DNA from 4 places in the Aquisalimonas asiatica genome. Region 3 is predicted to be linked to each of the others. Evidence: riboswitches for the same ligand, from Rfam matches in the RefSeq annotation. Region 3 holds a riboswitch; each other region holds the start of a gene.
The links. A riboswitch is a leader RNA that binds a small molecule or an ion and turns the genes downstream of it on or off. The one in region 3 is predicted to bind cobalamin.
Positions count from the first base shown of each region.

Region 1: another riboswitch for cobalamin. It lies ahead of BMZ02_RS13015 (cobalt-precorrin-5B (C(1))-methyltransferase); the one in region 3 lies ahead of BMZ02_RS01080 (porin).
Region 2: another riboswitch for cobalamin. It lies ahead of BMZ02_RS10305 (hypothetical protein); the one in region 3 lies ahead of BMZ02_RS01080 (porin).
Region 4: another riboswitch for cobalamin. It lies ahead of BMZ02_RS13690 (TonB-dependent receptor domain-containing protein); the one in region 3 lies ahead of BMZ02_RS01080 (porin).

Region 1 covers NZ_FOEG01000006.1:10,328-15,153, reverse strand. The annotation lists gene BMZ02_RS13025 (SDR family oxidoreductase) at 1-494, opposite strand, end outside; gene ubiG (bifunctional 2-polyprenyl-6-hydroxyphenol methylase/3-demethylubiquinol 3-O-methyltransferase UbiG) at 491-1,255, opposite strand; cobalamin riboswitch at 1,358-1,579, shown strand; gene BMZ02_RS13015 (cobalt-precorrin-5B (C(1))-methyltransferase) at 1,727-2,830, shown strand; gene BMZ02_RS13010 (ABC transporter ATP-binding protein) at 2,827-3,759, shown strand; gene BMZ02_RS13005 (ABC transporter permease) at 3,756-4,529, shown strand; gene cobG (precorrin-3B synthase) at 4,526-4,826, shown strand, end outside.
Region 2 covers NZ_FOEG01000004.1:97,458-102,283, forward strand. The annotation lists gene ubiD (4-hydroxy-3-polyprenylbenzoate decarboxylase) at 1-1,281, opposite strand, end outside; cobalamin riboswitch at 1,444-1,678, shown strand; gene BMZ02_RS10305 (hypothetical protein) at 1,886-2,209, shown strand; gene BMZ02_RS10310 (PepSY-associated TM helix domain-containing protein) at 2,230-3,783, shown strand; gene BMZ02_RS10315 (DUF3325 domain-containing protein) at 3,780-4,142, shown strand; gene BMZ02_RS10320 (TonB-dependent receptor plug domain-containing protein) at 4,209-4,826, shown strand, end outside.
Region 3 covers NZ_FOEG01000001.1:213,882-218,707, forward strand. The annotation lists gene BMZ02_RS01070 (amidase) at 1-1,479, shown strand, start outside; gene BMZ02_RS01075 (alpha/beta hydrolase family protein) at 1,476-2,405, opposite strand; cobalamin riboswitch at 2,531-2,783, shown strand; gene BMZ02_RS01080 (porin) at 2,940-4,130, shown strand; gene BMZ02_RS01085 (cytochrome c) at 4,145-4,729, shown strand.
Region 4 covers NZ_FOEG01000006.1:161,941-166,766, reverse strand. The annotation lists gene cbiB (adenosylcobinamide-phosphate synthase CbiB) at 1-797, shown strand, start outside; gene cobD (threonine-phosphate decarboxylase CobD) at 770-1,756, shown strand; cobalamin riboswitch at 1,780-2,023, shown strand; gene BMZ02_RS13690 (TonB-dependent receptor domain-containing protein) at 2,144-3,964, shown strand; gene BMZ02_RS13685 (cobaltochelatase subunit CobN) at 3,971-4,826, shown strand, end outside.

The sequences.
Region 1 (4,826 bases), on a different contig from region 3:
AGCGCCAGCACGCCGCCCTTGCTCGCCGCATAGGCCTCGCTGTCGGGCTCCGACTGCAACGCCCGGGTGGAGGCGATGTTCACGATGGCACCCCGGCGCGCTGCCAGATGCGGCGTGCAGTGCTTGCTGAGCAGGAAGGTGCCGGTCAGGTTGACGTCCAGCCAGCGCTGCCAGTCTGACAGGGCCAGCGCCTCCACCGGCCCGCTCAGCGGATCGGCAACGCCGGCATTGTTCACCAGGCCGTCGAGCTGGCCGAAGTGCACCAGCGTGGCATCCACGGCGCTCTCCACGGCCGCCTCGTCGGCGACGTCCGCCTGCACCGTGAACAGCCGCCCGTCATCCCGGCTGTCCTCGTCCAGCGCCGCCAGTGCTTCGCCGTCCACATCGATGACCGAGACGCGCCACCCCGACGACAGCAGCTTTTGCGACACGCCAAGGCCGATGCCCTGCGCACCGCCCGTTACCAGGGCGACGGGCCGTGGCTCGTCACTCATATCTCCCCCTCTGCCTGGCGCCTGGCCAGCAGCATGTAATTGACGCTCTCAGAGGGTGACAGCCACATGCGCCGCGTCAATGGGTTGACCTTGACGCCGGTGCGCCGAACCGTCGTGATGCCGTCCCGCTCCAGGAGCGTCTCCATTTCCCCCGGCGTGGGGAAGCGGGACCACTGGTGCGTGCCCCTTGGCAGCAACCGGAAGATGTACTCCGCGCCCAGTATGGCCACGACGAACGAGACCGCGTTGCGGTTGATGGTGGCCACGAAGGTGTGTCCGCCCGGTGATATCAGACGGTTCACGGCAGCCATGAACGCTGGCAGATCGGCCACGTGCTCCACGACCTCCATGTTCAGCACCACGTCGTAGCGGGCGCCGCGTCCGGCCAGCGCTTCGGCCGTGGCAGTCTCGTACGTGATGGCCAGACCCTGTTCGCGGGCGTGCAGGCGCGCCACCTGGATGTTGCTGTCGGATACGTCCACACCGTGAACGCTGGCCCCGAGCCCGGCCATGGCCTCGCTGAGCAGTCCGCCGCCGCAGCCGATGTCGAGCATGCGCAGGCCCGCCAGTGGTGCCGGGCCGGCAGGGTCGCGGCCGTATCGCTCGCACAGGTGGTCACGGATGTACCCGGTTCGCAGCCTGTTGAGTACGTGGAGGGGCCACAGCTTGCCGTCGGGTTGCCACCACATGTCCGCGAGTGCGCGGTAGCGCGCCAGTTCATCCGCATCCACTGTCCGGTCGTGCGCGTCGTCGTCTGCCATGGCATGCCGCTCTCGGATTCGTCTTTGGATGATCAGTATTGCATAACTAGTGTAAGCAGATTGTATTGGCAGTCCCGGTTGACCACCCCCCGGGGGTCCCATAAGGTACAGCCAGCTTCAGGTGCCCCGAGTGCAGCCGGGGATAATCGGGAAGCCGGTGCGCATCCTTTTTGTGCAAGGCCGGCGCTGCCCCCGCAACGGTATGTGGTGACAACCGGATCACAGGCCACTGACGATGCCCGCCCGGGTGCGTCGGGAAGGCGATCCGCCGGGGACGGACCCCGCGCCACGAGTCCGGAGACCGGCCTGAACTCCCTGGTGCCGCGGGGTGCGGCGGAACCGGGTGGTGATCGCCTGTCCCCCAAGATCGGTATCCACCCTGCCACCGCTCCCGTCGCGCAATCATCCGGCGTGGGACCGCAAGACGTGACTGACGCGCAGCAACCACAGACAACCACCGGCGCGCCCTCCATGCGTCCGGAGAGCCGTGATGGCGATGGCCGGTTGCGTACCGGCCTGACCACCGGGGTGTGTGCGACGGCCGCGGCGACCGCCGCCGCGCGTCTGGCGCTGGGGGATCAGGTGGGCGAGCGCCAGTCCGTGGTCCTGCCCAAGGGCAAGCGCGTGGAGCTGGTCCTCAATGACCTCCGGCGCACCGGGGAGGGCGCCGAAGCGGGCGTCATCAAGGACGGTGGCGATGACCCGGATGCCACCCATGGCGCCCGGGTGTGGGTACGCGTCGAGCCTCGCCGCGAGTCGGGTATCACTTTCCATGCCGGTGCCGGCGTCGGGGTTGTCACGCGCTCCGGCCTCCCTGTCGCGGTGGGCGAGCCGGCCATCAATCCGGTGCCACGGCGCATGATGACCGACCATCTTCTTGAATGCGCCGCCGCCCTGGGTCATCGCGGGGGGTTCTCCCTCTTTGTCGGCGTGGACGACGGCGAACGTATTGCCGAGCGCACCATGAACGGGCGTCTGGGGATCCAGGGCGGGCTGTCGATCCTCGGTACCACCGGCATCGTGCGGCCGTTTTCCTGTGCGGCCTACATCGCCTCCATTCACCAGTCCATCGACGTGGCCCGCGCCAACGGCATCACCCACCTCGCCTGCTGCACCGGCGGCTCCAGCGAGGCCATGGCGCGTGCGCGCTACCGCCTCGGTGACATGGCACTGATCGAGATGGGTGACCTCATCGGGGGCGTGCTCAAGTACATCAAGCGTCATCCGGTGCCGCGGGTCACCCTGGCCGGCGGTTTCGGCAAGCTCAGCAAGTTCGCCGCCGGCCATGCCGACACCCATAGCCGCAAGTGCGCCATCGACCTTGACGGCCTCGCCAGGGAAGCGGCGGCCCTGGGTGCCGACACCCACCTGCGCATACGCATGACAGCCTGTAACACCAGCATCGAGGCCCTCTCGCTGTGTCAAAACGCCGGGATTCCCCTGGCGGACCGGATCTGTGCCCGCGCCTACGATCAGGCCCGCCGCACGCTGCCCGACGCCGTTATGCTTGATGTCTGCGCCGTGGATCGAGGCGGTCGCCTGGTGGGCACGGCGACCACTGGGGTGGCGGCATGAGCGCGCCGGCAATCGCCCTGGAAGGCCTGACCAAACACTACGCCAGCGGTCGCACCGGTCTCGCGGGGGTGGATCTCACGGTGGATGCCGGCCGTTTCTTCGGCCTGCTCGGCCCCAACGGCGCCGGCAAGACCACGCTGATCGGCCTGCTGACCTCGCTGGTGCGGCTGGAACAGGGCACGGTGCGCGTGTTCGGCCATGACCTGGCGCGGGAGCCCGTTGCCGCGCGGCGGCTCATCGGACTGGTCCCCCAGGAGGTGAACTTCAACAGCTTCGAGCCGGTGGCGGAGATCGTCGCTACCCAGGCTGCCTACTACGGTCTTTCGCCACGGCGCGCGCGCCAGCGCACCGACGTCGTGCTGTCGTTGCTGGGGCTGGCCGACCGTGCCCGGCAGACCGCCTGGGGGCTGTCCGGTGGCCTCAAGCGGCGGCTCATGATCGCGCGCGCCCTGGCGCACGAGCCGCGCCTGCTGGTGCTGGACGAGCCCACCGCCGGGGTGGACGTGGCGGCCCGCCACGACCTCTGGGCCGTGCTGCAGCGGCTGAACGCCGCCGGCACCACGGTGCTGCTCACCACGCACTACCTGGAGGAGGCGGAGCAGCTTTGCGACGACCTCGCCTTCATCGACGACGGTCGCCTCATCGCCCGCGGCAGCCCTACTGCGCTGCTGCAGGGGATGGACCACGACACCCTGGTGCTGGATCTGGCCGCTGACTGCCCGGAACCGCCCCGTCTCGATGGCGTCACGGTCCGCGCCGTGGATAGCCGCACCCTGGAGGTGGACGTGCCCCGGGGCCGGCATCTCAATACCCTGTTCGCGTCGCTCACCGAGGCCGGGGTGCAGGTGATCAGTCTGCGTAACAAGAGCAACCGGCTGGAGCAGCTGTTCCTGGAGCGCCTGCGCAGCCGGCAGGAGGCACCGGCATGACAGCGGCGCTCTACTGGAATGCCTATCGCGGCATGGTGGTGAAGCAGCTTCGCCGCGTTGTGCGCACCTGGATCCAGACACTGTTGCCGTCGGTGGTGACTGCGGCCCTGTTTCTGGTGGTGCTTGGCCAGCTGGTCGGGCGGGAGATCGGCACCCTCGGCGGCGTGGGCTACACGGAGTTCCTGATGCCCGGCCTGGTAATGCTGGCAGTGGTCACCAACGCCTACAGCAACGTGACCCTGGCGGTGTTCGGCGCCAAGCTCCAGCGTCACATCGAGGAGCTCCTGGTGGCGCCCATGCCACCGTGGCTGATCGTTGCCGGCTTCGTCACCGGCGGCGTATTGCGCGGATTGCTGGTGGGGCTGCTGGTGGCCGCGCTGGCGCTGCCACTGACCGGGCTGCAGTTCCACCACCCGGTGGGCATTGCCGGCATGGCGGTGCTTGCCGCGTTGCTGTTCTCCTTTGCCGGGCTCATCAACGGTATCTATGCGCGCACCTTCGACCACACCTCGGTGGTCACCACGTTCGTGCTGACGCCGCTGATCTACCTGGGCGGGCTGTTCTACCCCGTCAGCCGCCTGGACGAACCGTGGCAGAGCCTGTCGCTGGCCAACCCCATGTACTACCTGATCGAGGGCTTCCGCCACGGCCTGCTCGGCACCAGTGCGGTGCCGTGGTGGGCCACGTTTGCCATGCTCGGCGTGGCCACCGCCATCGCCGGCGCCGTGGCCCTGACGCTGGTGGCCCGGGGCACACGGGTGAAACCATGAGTGGGGCGCGCGCCAACCATAACGGCGCCGTGCGCGGTGCCTGCCCGGGGGTGGCCGCGCCCATGGCCAGTGGCGACGGGCTGCTGCTGCGCCTGCGCCATCCCATCGGTGGCTGGACGCCGGCGCAGGTGGGCGCCGTGGCGCAGGTGGCCGAAGAATACGGCAACGGCGCGCTGGAGCTCACCGTCCGTGGCAACCTGCAGCTGCGTGGGGTGCGCCCGGCAACCCTGACGGGCGCCCAGAACGCGCTCGTGGCGGCCGGCGTCGCCGACAGTGACCCCGACCGGGAGGCGGTAC
Region 2 (4,826 bases), on a different contig from region 3:
GATGAACGTGCTGTCGCGCTGCGGGTCCATGCGCGTGGTCATGGCCCAGATCACGTCGTTCCAGTCCCGGGCGTTGACGTCGTCATCCGTGACGATGACGAACTTGGTGTACATGAACTGCCGCAGGAACGACCACACCCCCAGCATCACGCGCTTGGCGTGGCCCGGGTACTGCTTCTTCATGGTCACCACCGCCATGCGATAAGAGCAGCCTTCCGGCGGCAGGTAGAAATCCACGATCTCCGGGAACTGTTTCTGCAGGATCGGCACGAACACCTCGTTCAGTGCCACCCCGAGCACCGCCGGCTCATCCGGCGGCCGGCCCGTGTAGGTGCTGTGATAGACCGGGTTGCTGCGGTGGGTGATGCGCTCGATGGTGAATACCGGGAAGCGGTCCACCTCGTTGTAGTAGCCGGTGTGATCGCCGAACGGGCCTTCATCCGCCCAATCGTCCGGGTAAATGTGGCCTTCAAGCACGATCTCCGCCGAAGCGGGCACCTGCAGGTCGGAACCGATGCATTTGCCCAGCTCGGTCTTGCTCCCCCGCAGCAGCCCGGCGAAGGCGTACTCGGAGAGGGTGTCCGGCACGGGGGTGACGGCGCCCAGGATCGTCGCGGGGTCGGCCCCCAGGGCCACCGCAATGGGGAACGGCTCGCCGGGGTGCTCCTGCTGCCATTCCTGGAAATCCAGCGCGCCGCCGCGGTGGCCGAGCCAGCGCATGATCACCCGATTGCGGCCGATCACCTGCTGGCGGTAGATGCCCAGATTCTGCCGCTCCTTGTGCGGGCCGCGGGTGACCACCAGCGCCCAGGTGATCAACGGGCCCGCGTCGCCGGGCCAGCACGTCCAGATGGGCAGGCGGGAGAGGTCGACATCGTCGCCCTCGATCACGTGCTCCTGGCACTCCGGCCGCCGCACCGTCTTCGGCCCCATGTTCAGCACCTGCTTGAAGATCGGCAGCTGCTTCCAGGCGTCTTTCATGCCCTTGGGCGGGTCGGGCTCCTTGAGAAAGGCCAGCAGCTTGCCGATTTCGCGCAGGGCTTCGGTGCCGTCCGCGCCCATGCCCAGCGCCACGCGATATGGCGTGCCGAACAGGTTGCCCAGCACGGGGATGTCCGACCCCACCGGGTTCTCGAACAACAGCGCCGGCCCGCCCTTGCGCAGGGTGCGGTCGCAGATCTCGGTCATCTCCAGGTTCGGGTCTACCGGCGCGGAGATGCGCTTGAGCTCCCCGTCCCGCTCCAGGCGGTCCATGAAATCGCGCAGATCCCGGTACTGCAGGCTGGCCATGGTCAAGGCTCCCGTTGGCTGGTGTCCGTGCGGTCGTGTGCGGGGATCATCGCACGAAACCGGGGGCGGATGGGACGGCATGTTGATAGCAATGTTATAACGTTACACATACGATCTTCGGGCCGGTTGACCCTGCCAGCAAGGGGCAGTAGCTTTGTCGTTTCGCTCTCGGGTGCCTTCAGGCCGTTCCGGCCGGGAAGGTGAAACGGGAACCCGGTGAGGCATGGGCAACGCGCCCCGTGCCAAGTCCGGGACTGCCCCCGCAACGGTGAGCGTGTTGCAGCGGACCATCCCCGCCACTGTGGCTGATGCCATGGGAAGGCGGTCCGCTCGGATGCTGCGGCATCCACACGCGAGTCCGGAGACCGGCCCGAGAGTCAGGCCCTGCCTGTGGTGTTGTCCCACGGCAGTGGTCACCGTCCGGAGGTGCGAGGGGCGCCGCTGGCGAGAGGTTTCACGTTCTCCAGGTCATCCCGGTGGCGCGTGGCCCGCGCAGGTTCCCGGTGTGTTGCTGAGCTCAACCGTCGGACCTCCTCGTCGCGATATCTCCCTCGCCGTGTGCATGCCACCGCGTTTCAGGGAGGATCACGTCGCCATGGCGTCTGACCGCAAACAGCCGAGCCGCGTCCCGGTGACCCGCGCAATGGCGATCGTGGCGCGCGTCGCCGTGGCTGTCCTTGGCGGGTATCTGCTCGCCGTCAGTTTCGCCACTGCCATGGTGAACGGGTTGACTCTTCCCCGGGCCGAGGCCGTGGACCTCGCCATCTCCCTGAGTTTCCTCCCCTACGCGGGCGCCGTGCTCTGGGCGTTCGCCGCTCGTACTCCTGCCATCGCCGCGGTCGGGATTCTCGTGCCGGTCGCATTGCTGGTGCTCGTCCAGGTGGGCGCCTCTGCCCTGGCGGCTGGAGGTGCGGTTTGACGGGCGCGTTCCGCGAGAGCATGGCGTGGCTCCATACATGGGCCGGTGTCTGCGTCGGCTGGATTCTCTACTTTGTTTTCGTCACCGGTACGCTCGGCTACTTCGCCGTCGAAATCGACCAGTGGATGACGCCCGAGCGCCCGGTTGCTGCGGTGACTGTGGATGCTGCGAGTGCGGCGGATACAGGAGTCCGCCGTCTCCTTGAGGTCGCTCCGGATGCCGAGCGCTGGACGATCACACCTCCGGGCCACAGGGAGAACCCCGACCTGCAGGTCGCGTGGAGTGGGGCCGACCCCGGTCGCGAGACCGAGATCCTGCATGCCGAGACGGGAGAGCCCGCCGACTACAGGGAGACGGCGGGTGGCAGCACGCTCTACCGGATGCACTACCAACTGGCCTATTTGCCCAGAACAGCCGCCTCCTGGATCGTTGGCGCCGCCGCCCTGGCAATGCTGGTGGTGCTCCTTGCCGGCGTTGTCATCCATCGCCACCTGTTTCGGGACGCCTTCACCCTGCGCACGGGCAAGGGGCTGCGGACCTGGCTGGACGCGCACACGCTGGCAGGTGTTCTGGCGCTGCCTTTTCACTTGATGATCACCTACTCCGGGCTTGTGCTGCTCGGCGTGACCTACATGTCGGTGGTTGTCGCGGCGGGATACGGCAGCGGCGCCGACGGGCGGCAGGCGTTCTTCTCGGAGCGCTCGGAGAGCGTCCGGCACATCAGCGCCGCCGGTGAGCAAGCCACGCTGGCCGAGATCGCACCGCTGGTGCAACAGGCCGAATCCCGATGGGGTGATGACTCCGTGGGTCGCATCACCATCCAGAACCCTGGCGATGCCGAGGCGAGGGTGGCTGTCGCGCGGCATACCGAGCGCCCGCTCCGGACGCGTGAGCAGCTGGTCTTCGATGGTGTCAGCGGCGAACTGGTCGATCATCACACCCCTCCCGTAAGCGCGGCTCACGGCGTGCGCGACGTTCTGGTCGGCTTGCACGAAGGGCGCTTCGCACAGCCCATTCTGCGCTGGTTGTACGTCCTTTGTGGATTCGCCGGTGCCGCGATGGTCGCAACGGGTCTGGTCCTGTGGACGACCAAGCGGCGACAGCAACGGCGCGCCGCCACTGGGGTTGCGCTGGTCGAGCGGCTCAATGTGGCCGTAGTCGCCGGGTTACCGATCGGTGTCCTTTCCTACTTTCTGGCGAACCGTTTGCTTCCCGTGGGCCTGGACGGCCGTGCCGACTGGGAGGTCCATGCGATGTTCATCGTGTGGGCGGCTGCTTTTGCCCATGCCGCCGCCCGACCACCGGGCAGAGCCTGGGTTGAGCAAATCGGCGCAGGGGCGGTGCTGGCTGCCCTTCTGCCGATGGTCAATTTCCTGACCACCGACATCCACCTTGGCCGTGCCCTGGCGGGTGGCAACTGGGTTCTCGCCGGAGTGGACGGCACCGCGCTTGCATTCTCCGCCTTGCTTGCAGGGCTGCTGATCAGGAGCCGCAGAAGGGCCGCTGACAACGCCGCAGCTTCGGCACGTCGTCGTGGCGGAATGCGGGGCGGCGTGCAAGGGGGCGGGAAATGATCGGAGCCGGCCTGTCAGCTCTGGCGCTCGCCTACGCCGGCCTGTCCGCACTGGCGCTCGGCATTGCCCGCCACCACCGCCAGGTTCGTGGGCACGTCGGTGATCAGCGGCTGCGCAAGGCATGCGCCGTGGCTGGATGGAGTGTAGTCGCCGTCCTTGTGTTGGGCAGCTTGCACCACTGGGGTGCAGGAGTGGGCAGTGTCACTGCCATTGCAACCCTGACTGCGGGGGCGCTGGCGGTCGCCGGGACACTGGATCTGGCCCCTCGGCGCCTGCCGCTCTACGCCGTTTTCGCCGTCATGTTCGCCGTTGCCGTTCCACTTGCAGACCAGGCGCGGCGGGCACTCGCCGGGGCCTGACCCATTGAGGGCAATCACTGACCGCCATTGGCGGCGATTCGATAAGAAAGGGAGCTCAAGGAAGCCATGAGTATGCATTCAGCGAGAGGGGGACGCCTGGTATTGGCGGTCACACTGACCGGTGGTATCGGGTTGTGTCAGCAGGCCGTTGCCGGTGACGTCACACAACTTGAGGCGATCGGAGTCACGGCCGCCGGGCAGGCGACGTCTCAGCGCGACCTGGCCGGGACTCTGGGCGACCGGGGCGCCAGCGTCGATATCATCACCGCCGAGGACATACGCGAGACCGGCGCCACCACGCTGACACAGGCGCTGGAGGTGCTGGCGCCGGGTGTCTACGTGCAACCGCAGGCGGGCGGACGCGCCGGCGCCGGCAGTATTTCCCTGCTAGGGGGAGACGAGCGGGAGTTCGTCATGCTGCTCGACGGTGTACGCATCGAACCGCGCACCTTCTTCGGCACTCATCTCAACATCAACCCCCAGCACATTGAGCGGATCGAGGTGCTCAAGGACGGACAATCCCTGTTCTACGGCAGCAACGCCATGGTCGGTGTGATCAACTTCGTCACCAAGGACTTCGACTACGCCGAACAGGGTGAATTCATGGGGGAGGCCGGCCGTTCACTGGGAGAGCGCAGTCAGGAGGAACTCAACCTCGGCGGCCACGCGAACCTTGACGTTGGT
Region 3 (4,826 bases):
CAAGCGATTTCCGATTACTACGGTTTCGATCTGACTCCCGGCGAACTCACCGAGTTTGAATCAGCTGTCGCTGACTCCATGGGGATCTATGACCGGATCGACGAGCTGGCGGACGAGTATCTGCCGGTCAAATACCCCCGTGCGGACGTGGGATACCGACCGCTTGGCGATGACAATCCCGGCAACGGCTGGAGCTGGAAATGCTCGATTCCGGGCGCGTCGGATGGCCCACTGGCCGGGCGTACGGTCGCACTGAAGGACAACATCGCGTTGGCCGGCGTTCCCATGCTCAATGGATCGTCGGTCATGGAGGGCTATGTCCCGCGCGAGGATGCCACCGTGGTGACGCGGCTGCTGGACGCCGGAGCGCACATTATCGGCAAGACGGCCGTGCCGGCGTTCTGTTTCGATGGTGGTGGCTGCACCGGGTACCCGGAGCCCCAGCCCGTCAACCCCCACGACCACGGGCGCCTGGCCGGATCGTCGTCCAACGGTAGCGCTGTCGTGGTGGTCAATGACCAGGTGGATATCGCGCTGGGCGGCGACCAGGGCGGGTCGATCCGTCTGCCGTCGTCCTGGAGCGGGTGCTACGGCATCAAGGGCACGTACGGGCTGGTCCCCTATACCGGGATTTTCCCGATCGAGAGGACAGTGGACCACTGTGGTCCGATGGCGAAAACAGCCGAGGACTGCGCACTCACACTCGAGGTGCTTGCCGGAACCGACGGCCTTGACCCGCGCCAGTACGATGTTCGCACCGCCCGTTACACGGAAGCCCTGAGCGAAGACCTGTCCGGGCTGCGGATCGGCGTGCTGAACGAAGGCTTCGGCATTCCTGGAGTCAGCGAGGCAGATGTCGATGCCGCCGTGCGTGAAGCGATCGGTGTGTTGGAGAAAGCCGGTGCCAAGGCCTCCGAGGTCTCTGTGCCGCTGCACTCCGACGGGCTCGCGCTGTGGAGCGCCATCGCATTCGAAGGTGCGACCGAACTGATGGTGGCCGGCGATGGCTACGGCACGAACGCGCGCGGCCATTACAGTACGGATCTCATGGATTTCTATGGCCGCGCCCGCCGGGCCCGTGGGCACGATTACAGCGATACGGTCAAGGTCACCGTGCTGGCCGGGCATTACATGTCGGAGCACTACAACCGCCACTACTACGGCAAAGCGCAGAACATCGGCCGACGGCTGGGTGCGCAGTACGATCAGGCACTGCAGCAGTTCGACTTGCTGGTGATGCCCACCACCGCCATGAAAGCCGTGCGCCGTCCTGCCGACAAGAGCCTCGCCAGCACGCTGGCTGGCGCGCTGGGGAACCTCCATAACACGGCTCCGTTCGATGTCAGCGGACATCCCGCCATGAGCGTGCCGGTGGGCTTCTCGGAGGGGTTGCCTGTCGGTATGCAGCTGGTCGGCAGACGCTGGGATGAAGCCACGGTACTCAAGGCGGCCCACGCGTACCAGGTTACGGTGGGCTAGGCCCCTCTGGCTTCCTGGAGTGCCTCGATGGCCGGGTCCAACAGCGGCAGCAGTTGCCCGGCCCAGATCGAGTCACGGTAGCGTTCGCGGAACCAGCCCAGGTGGCCCACCTTCTTCTCGCCGATGTCCGACGGCCGGATCGCGACCATCCGCACCGGTGCATTGCGGAAAAAGGCGTGCATGGCCTGGATGCCCTTGCGCGACATCATTTCGTCGTCCGTGAACGTGACCGCCGTGATCGGCACGCGCACGCTGGCGAACTGGTCCCGCACCGCCGGACCTTCCACGCCCACGGCGTAATCGGGGTGCAGGCACCAGCGGCGCCACTGGCGCATCACGCCGCCGGGCAGGTCGCCGACAATGCCCAGTCGGTTGCCCGGGAAATAGCCGACGGTGGCGAGCGAGACCGGCGCGATGCCGTACCACAGTGCCAGTACGCGGCGGCGGGTCGGGGTGGCGTTCCAGCGCCAGTAGCCGCTGCCGCAGGCGACGGTGACGGCCTGGCTGAGGCGATTGACGCTGGGGATCATGCCCAGGAGCTGACCGCCCACGCTGTGACCGATCCACGTCAGCGGAGTGTCGGGATAGCGGGCGAGGGCAAACTGTAGCACCGCTTCGCAGTCTTCCGTGGCCCAGTCCGTGACCTGTGCATCACAGTTGCGTAGCGGGCCGGTCAGGGAAGCGCCGATGCCGTAGTAATCGAAGGTAATGGCGGTCAGGCCGTGCTCGCTGAGAAAGCGTGCAAAGCGCTCGTAGGCGCGCTGCCCCACACCCATGGCCCCGGCAACGATCACCACCGCGCGCGGTGCCTGCGCCTCGAACACCCGCAGTGCAACAGTGTGGCCCCGGGGCGTGCCGAGGGTGATTGCGGTGACGTTGTCCGCATCCTGCGTTTCATCGCTGACGTGGAAGAGGGGCTGGTCCATGACTCGATCCATTCGCTTGCTGCCGTTCCTCGACCGGACTATAGGCCGGCGGCTGCGCTCTCGCAATAGCATGGGAAAGAAAACTTTTCTCTCTGACCGGTTTGACCTCCTGACCCCGCTTCGATAGCGTCTATGGCCTCTGAGGTGCTTCGGCCGCCAGCCCGGTGGCCGGGGATAATCGGGAAGCCGGTGCGTCGCCACACAGGCGCGACAAGTCCGGCGCTGCTCCCGCAACGGTAAGCGGTTTCATGCCGTCCACCCGGCGCTTGCTCCCGGCAGGCGCCACCCACTGGGCTTCACGGGCCCGGGAAGGGCGTGGATGTGCTGGCAGGTTCTGCCACCGCAAGCCCGGAGACCGGCCTCGGATGTGTACCGAACGCGCCACGGGAGTTGGGCGGTTTGGGTGAGGTCGTTCCGGCCTGCCTCCCGCGCCTGGAATTGCATTGCCCGACCACTTGCCTGCGTGCTGCCCGGCCATGCCTGGGTCTCCCTGTGCGCACAACAACATTGATTCCAAAAGAGCCAGTGAGGGCCATGATGCGCGAGAAGAATCCACGTCCGGCGTGTGCCGGATGGCCGGCCACGACCGGGTTTTCCAGCAGTGAACTGCCACGCCGCACACGGCCGGCCGCCATGGTGAGCGGTGCCGTTGCGTCCGCCGTGCTGGCGTGCGGCGTCACCACGGCCGGCGCGGGGGAGATCCCGCTGGGCAGTGACGGCGACGCCGGCAGTCTGAGTTTCGGCGGGCTGCTGCAGCCGCGCCTGGAGTACGACCGGCGCGACGACGGTGATCATCGCGCGGAGGCCACGCTGCGCCGCGCGTGGCTGGATATCCGCGGCGAACTCCCCGGCTACGGCCTCACGTTCCGTATGCAGACGGATGTCGGCGGCAGCGCCTCCGTGCGCGACCTGTGGCTGCAGTACGCCCTCGGTGACAGCTGGGGGCTGCGCATGGGGCAGTACACCGCGCCGTTTGCTCTGTCTCGGTCCGTTGGCGGGCCCAATCGCACGTTCACCGAGATCGGCGTGGCGGCCAACAACTTCCAGATTCCCCAGGGGCGGGACACCGGGCTCGGGCTGCTGGGTGGCGTCGGGGATGGGCGCTGGGAGGCCAGCATCAACGTCTTTGACGGTCGTGGTCGCCTGGACAGCCGTGGTGACCGGCCGTCCACGGACGGCGGTCTCGTGACCGCCCGGGCCGCGTATGCGCCGGTGGGTGCGGTGCCGTCGCATACCTCCACCCTGGGCAATACCCGTCAGCCCGCGGCGCTGTCCTTCGGGGTGGGCGGCATGGCTGCCGCCGACAATCACCTGCGTGACTGGACGCTGGGCGACAACGACGACGTGCCGGCCGACTGGGCCACGGGCACCGTCGACGTGGCCGCCAGCCTCGGCCCGGTCACCGGCACGGCCGCCGCGTTCCAGCGCCGCGTCAGCCCGGATGAGGGAAGCGGCTACGACGACCAGGGCTGGGAGGCCGAGCTGGCCGTGGCGCTGCCGGTCGTGGATCAGGAGGTTGCGTTGCGCCGGTCAGTGCTCCGCCGGGACGTCAACGACGACCGGCCGGATGCGTCGGAGCGTGGTGGCCAGCGGGAATGGTCCGCCGGCTGGACGGCTTTCCACGACGGCCATGCCTGGAAGACGCAGGTGTTCGCGGTCCGTACACGCGGCGGTGATCAGCCGTCGGACTGGCAGGCCCACGTCCAGCACCAGCTGCGTTTCTGACAGGAGGAGCAGACATGACAACAGCACGACGTACACCGCTCGTCCAGCAGGTCGCCGTATTGATTCTGTGTGTCGCCACGCCGGCGCTGCTGGCCGACGGTCACTCCGGGAGTGATCCTGAGGAGGTGGAACTCCGCATGCCGGGCCCCTGGGGGGATTACAGCGAGGCCATGGAGGACCCGGACGCCGTGGATGCCGATGCCGCCTACGTCGGTCACCGCCGCCACCGCATGCAGCTGCTCTCGGGCTATTACCGCTCCCTGGAGATGGCGCTGCGCTATGACGCCCCCGTGGATCCGGAGACCATCGCCAGGCTGGCCGAGGGCCTCGAGCGCCACGGTCAGGACATCCCCGCGCTGTTCGACCGGGAGACGCCCACCGGGGAGGACGAGCCCGGCGCCCTGGCGCGCATCTGGGAGGAGCAGGAACACTTCCAGGAGCACATGAACAACTTCGCCGCACGGACGCGGGATCTGCAGCGGGCAATCCCCCAGTCCCCGGCCGAGGCGGACGATGACTGGGAGCCCCGTGCCACGGAAGTGCTGAACGGCGTGCGGCACCAGTGTCTTGCCTGCCACGACACCTTTCGCCGACGCTGAATCATGCATGACGTGAATGCCATTGAATAGAAACCATGCATTTGTCGTGGCGATGTCCGGCGCCTAGGCTGCTACCATCTCCCGTTGCGCGCAGCGA
Region 4 (4,826 bases), on a different contig from region 3:
GCAGCATCGCGTCCGGCCTGACGGCAGCCGCCGTGTTGCTGGCACCGCCCGTCCTTGTCGCCGTGGTACTGGCGCTGGTGTTGCCGCCGGTCGTGTTGGTGGCCCTGGAGATTGTGGTGCTGTATCTCGCCATCGGCCCGCGCAGCCTGGGAGATCACGCCCGCGCCGTCGCCACACCGCTGATCCACGGCGACCTTGCCGGTGCCCGAGACGCCGTGGGCGCCATGGTCAGCCGCGACACCCGGGCGCTGGATCAACGGGGCGTTGCCGGGGCGGCGTCCGAGTCGGTCCTGGAGAACGGCGCCGACGCCGTCTTCGCCAGCCTGTTCTGGTACCTGGTCGCGGGCCTGCCGGGCGTAATCCTGCACCGCCTGGTGAATACCCTGGACGCCATGTGGGGCTATCGGACACCGCGCTACCTGTTGTTCGGCCGCGTGGTCGCGCGGCTCGACGATGCGCTCAACTGGATACCGGCGCGGCTGACGGCGCTGGCCTACGCCGCCTCTGGCCGCACCGCCACGGCCCTGTCCTGCTGGTTCCGCCAGGCGGGCGCGTGGGAGAGCCCCAACGCCGGGCCGGTAATGGCCGCGGGCGCCGGCGCGCTTGGTGTCACCCTCGGCGGCGCCGCGCCCTACCGGGACGGCTGGCGGGAACGCCCACCCCTGGGCGAAGGTCCGCCACCAGACGGCGCCACCATCGACGCCGCGGTCGTGCTGGTGCGCCGCGCCGTGTTCTGCTGGCTGGCCGTCATCCTATTGGGAGGCATGGCATGGTCCCTGATCACGGCGGCAGGCTGAACCGGGCGGCAGCCGCATACGGCATCCCCCTGGAACACTGGCTGGACCTCTCCACCGGCATCAACCCGTGGCCCTGGCCGGTGCCGGAAGTCCCCGGGTCGGTGTGGCAGCGCCTGCCCGAGGCGGACGACGACCTGCCGGCGATCGCAAGGGCGTGGGCGGGCGCCCCGGCTGCGGCCGGCTGCGTCACCACGGCCGGCTCCCAGGCGGTCATCCAGGCGCTACCACGACTGCGGGCGCCCTGCCGGGTCGGCGTACCCGCCCCCGGCTACGCGGAACACGCGTGGTGGTGGCGCCAGCAGGGTCATGCGGTGATCAATGTGCCCCACGACGATGTGGACGCGCATCTGGACCACCTGGACGTGCTGGTCTGGATACACCCGAACAACCCCACCGGGCTTACCGTCCCGACGGAGCGTTTGCTTGAGTGGCACCGTCGGCTGCAGGCGCGGGACGGCTGGCTAGTGGTGGACGAAGCCTTCATCGACCCGACACCCGCAGACAGCGTGGCGCCCGCCACGGGGCCGGACGGACTGCTGGTCATGCGGTCCCTGGGCAAGTTCTTCGGGCTCGCCGGCTTGCGGGGCGGCTTTCTGTTCGGCCCGGCGCCGCTCTGCGACCACCTCGACACGCTGCTTGGCCCCTGGGCCGTGAGCCACCCGGCACGCTGGGTCATGCGCCAGGCCCTGGCCGACCGCGCCTGGCAGGAGGCCAATCGCCGGCGTCTCGACGCCGGGGCGGCAGCCCTGGACCAGGTGCTCCGACGCCACGGGCTGACGCCCGCCGGAGGCACCAGCCTGTTTCGCTACTGCCCGCACGGCGAGTCGGCCGCGCTGCAGGATCGACTCGCCCGCGAGGGCATCCTGGTGCGCCTGTTCCAGGGGCCGGCCGCGCTGCGCTTCGGACTCGCCCCGGATGAAGCGGGGCTGGCACGGCTCGATACCGCCCTGTCGATTTGACTACCGGCACCCCCCTTGCTAGCGTCATTCGCCTCCCTGCAGGTGTCCCGTGCAGTACCAACCGGCTGTGACGGGATGAAACGGGAAGTCGGTACCGGCCCGCCTCACGGCACGCGGCCCCATTCCGACGCTGCCCCCGCAACGGTGTTTGAGTCAAAGGCGACCTCTCGGCCACTGTGCAATATGCACGGGAAGGCGGTCGCCCAGGGACGGGTCCACAGCTCCCCGCTCATCAGCCCGTAGACCGGCCTGCCGGGTTTGCCGCGCGTTGCGGAGGGCGACGCACAGGCCGGCAGACTCCGCCACTTGCCGCCTGATCGCCCCACCCACGCGCCACTATTACAGAACGATACGCCCGTGCGGGTGGCACGGCGAAAGGGGACAACCATGTACTTCAGCAAGCCTGCAGCTGCGGCCACGGTGGCCGTGTGTCTGGCGCCTCTGAGCGCCTCGGGGGACGACCCGATCCAGCTCAACCCCGTGGTGGTGACGCCGACGCTCTCCACCCAGACCGTGGACGAAAGCCTCAGCTCGGTCACTGTGATCGACCGCGAGACTCTGGACCGGCAGCAGCCACGGGAGCTTGGCGACATCCTGCGTGGTCAGCCCGGGCTCGACGTCCAGACCAACGGCTCCTTCGGCAAGGCCACCAGCGTCTATACGCGCGGCACCGGTTCCGAATCCACGATGCTGCTGATCGATGGTGTGCGCATTCGTTCGGCCACGACCGGCGGCGTGCCCTGGCAGTTCATCCCGCCACAGCTTCTCGATAACGTGGAGGTTGTCCGCGGGCCCAGGGCAAGCATCTACGGCGCCGACGCGGTCGGTGGGGTCGTGCAGGCGTTCACCCCGGACGGGCGAGACGGCGATCAGTACTGGATTCAAGGGGGCTATGGTTCATTCGATAGCAGCGAGATTGGTGCGGGCTTCGCGGGTGCGGCGGACGGCACGTCCTACAGCGTGAGCACCAACCGCTTCCATACGCGCGGCGCCCCGGTTCGGGAAGACGGGGACGACCGGGGGTTCGTCAACAACGCCAACGTTGGACGGCTTACCCATCAGTTCGATAACGGCACGGAGGTCGGCGTTCTCGGGTTTCGCGCCGAAGGCAACACGGAATTCGACGGCGGCGATACCGATTTTCTGAACCAGGCCATCGGCGCCCACACGCTGATCCCGATCGGCGCAGCATGGACCACCCGGCTGCAGATCAGCCAGGCCCGTGACGAACAGGAGAACTTCGAGGGATCCGGAATCTCGGTCTTCGATACCGAAACGCGCACCGCCCGGATGGAGAACACGGCCATCCACGGCAACAACGAAGTCGTCTTTGGTGCGGAGTTTCAGCGCGACGAGGTCGCGGGAACCACCGACTACGACGAGACCCGCCGTGATAATCGCGCCGCTTTCGGACAGTACCTGATCGGTGGTGACAACTCGGAGATCCAGCTCAGTGTGCGCCTCGATGATAACGAGGCCTTTGGTGACCGCGTCACCGGTGGCGCCGCATTCGGACAGGCGCTGGACGCCAATCACCGACTGCGTCTGAGCTACGGCACGGCATTCCGTGCGCCCACGTTCAACGACCTTTATTTCCCCTTTACCGATTACGGCGACGGCTTTATTTTCGAAGGCAACGACAACCTCTCCCCCGAGCGCTCCCAGACCGCGGAGATCGGCATAACCGGTCAATACCAGCATCTCCGCTGGGATCTTGCCGCCTACCAGAGTCACGTGGACGACCTCATCCAGAACGCCTTTGGAAACGACGGCGTCATGCGGCCCGAGAATGTCGACCGCGCCCGCATTCAGGGGCTGGAAGGCTCGCTGCAGACCCGCATCAGCGCGTGGGATGTGCAGGCCTCCGCGACGCTGACGGATCCGCGTGACCGCGACAGCGGTGAGCGCCTGGAGCGCCGCGCGACCAGAACGGCCCGTCTTGATCTCGACCGGTCCATCGGGACGGCTTCCGTCGGCGCCAGCGGGATCTTCCAGGGTGACCGCTACCAGGGCGATGACCGGCTGCCCGGCTTCGGCCTGATGAACCTGCGCGCCGGCTGGGAGTTTGCGCGCAACTGGTCTGCCCGGCTCACGATCGATAACGTCTTCGACACGGATTATGTCACGGCTCGGAACAGTACAAGCGACTTCGACTACAAGAACGCCGGCCGCACCGCCTTTCTCAGCGTCCGTTACGGGAACCGATAAATGATGATGCGATTCAGCGTGCTACTGCTGGCACTGCTGCTGCCAGGGATTGCCTCCGCCGCCACCATCGTCGGCATTGTCTCCGAACGCTCCGCCGCCGAAGTGGCGGCCGGGGCCCATGCCTTCGTGGACGCCCACCCCGAGCACGATGTGGTGCTGCGCACCCCGGAACAGCTGGCCGAGAAATCGGACGGCGAGGTGGCCGGGCTCTGGCGCGAGGCCGACGCCGTGTTCATGGCCGGCGTCTTCGGCGATCAGGTCGGGCGCATCGAGCGCCTGTTACGCGAGGCCAGCCCCGGCGCGGACGTGCCGGTGCTGGCCATGAACAGCGACCGCCGCATTACCCGGCTCTCGCGGCTGGACGGAGAGCCGGTGCTGGACGGCCTCTCCGACGAGGCCGTCAACGAGCTGGTAGCCAACCCGGATGCCGGCGAAGACCCCCGCGAGCATCTGGCCGCACAGCGCGACGCCTTCCCCGATCAGGCCGACTGGCTGAACGGGCGCGCGTTCTACCAGGGACGCAGCCCGGACCACATGGCCGGCATGATGGAGTGGCTGCTGGCTCATGCCGGTCACGACATGGAGGTGCCGGAGCCGCGCCCGCAGGACCCCATCCGCTACTACCGCAACGGCAAAGCCAGCGCCGACCCGGCGGACCTCGACCTGGACGACGGGCCCGCCGTGGCACTGCTGGATGGCAACACCGGCGACCGGCCTGGCGACCGGGCACTGCTGGACGCCGCCTGTGAGGCCCTCGAGGAGCGTGGCATCCAGTGTTTCGCCGTGCTGGCCCGCTGGGGTGGCGCCAGCGTCGAGGCGGTGGAGACCCTCGCCGAGCGCAGCGCACCGGCGGAGCTGACCG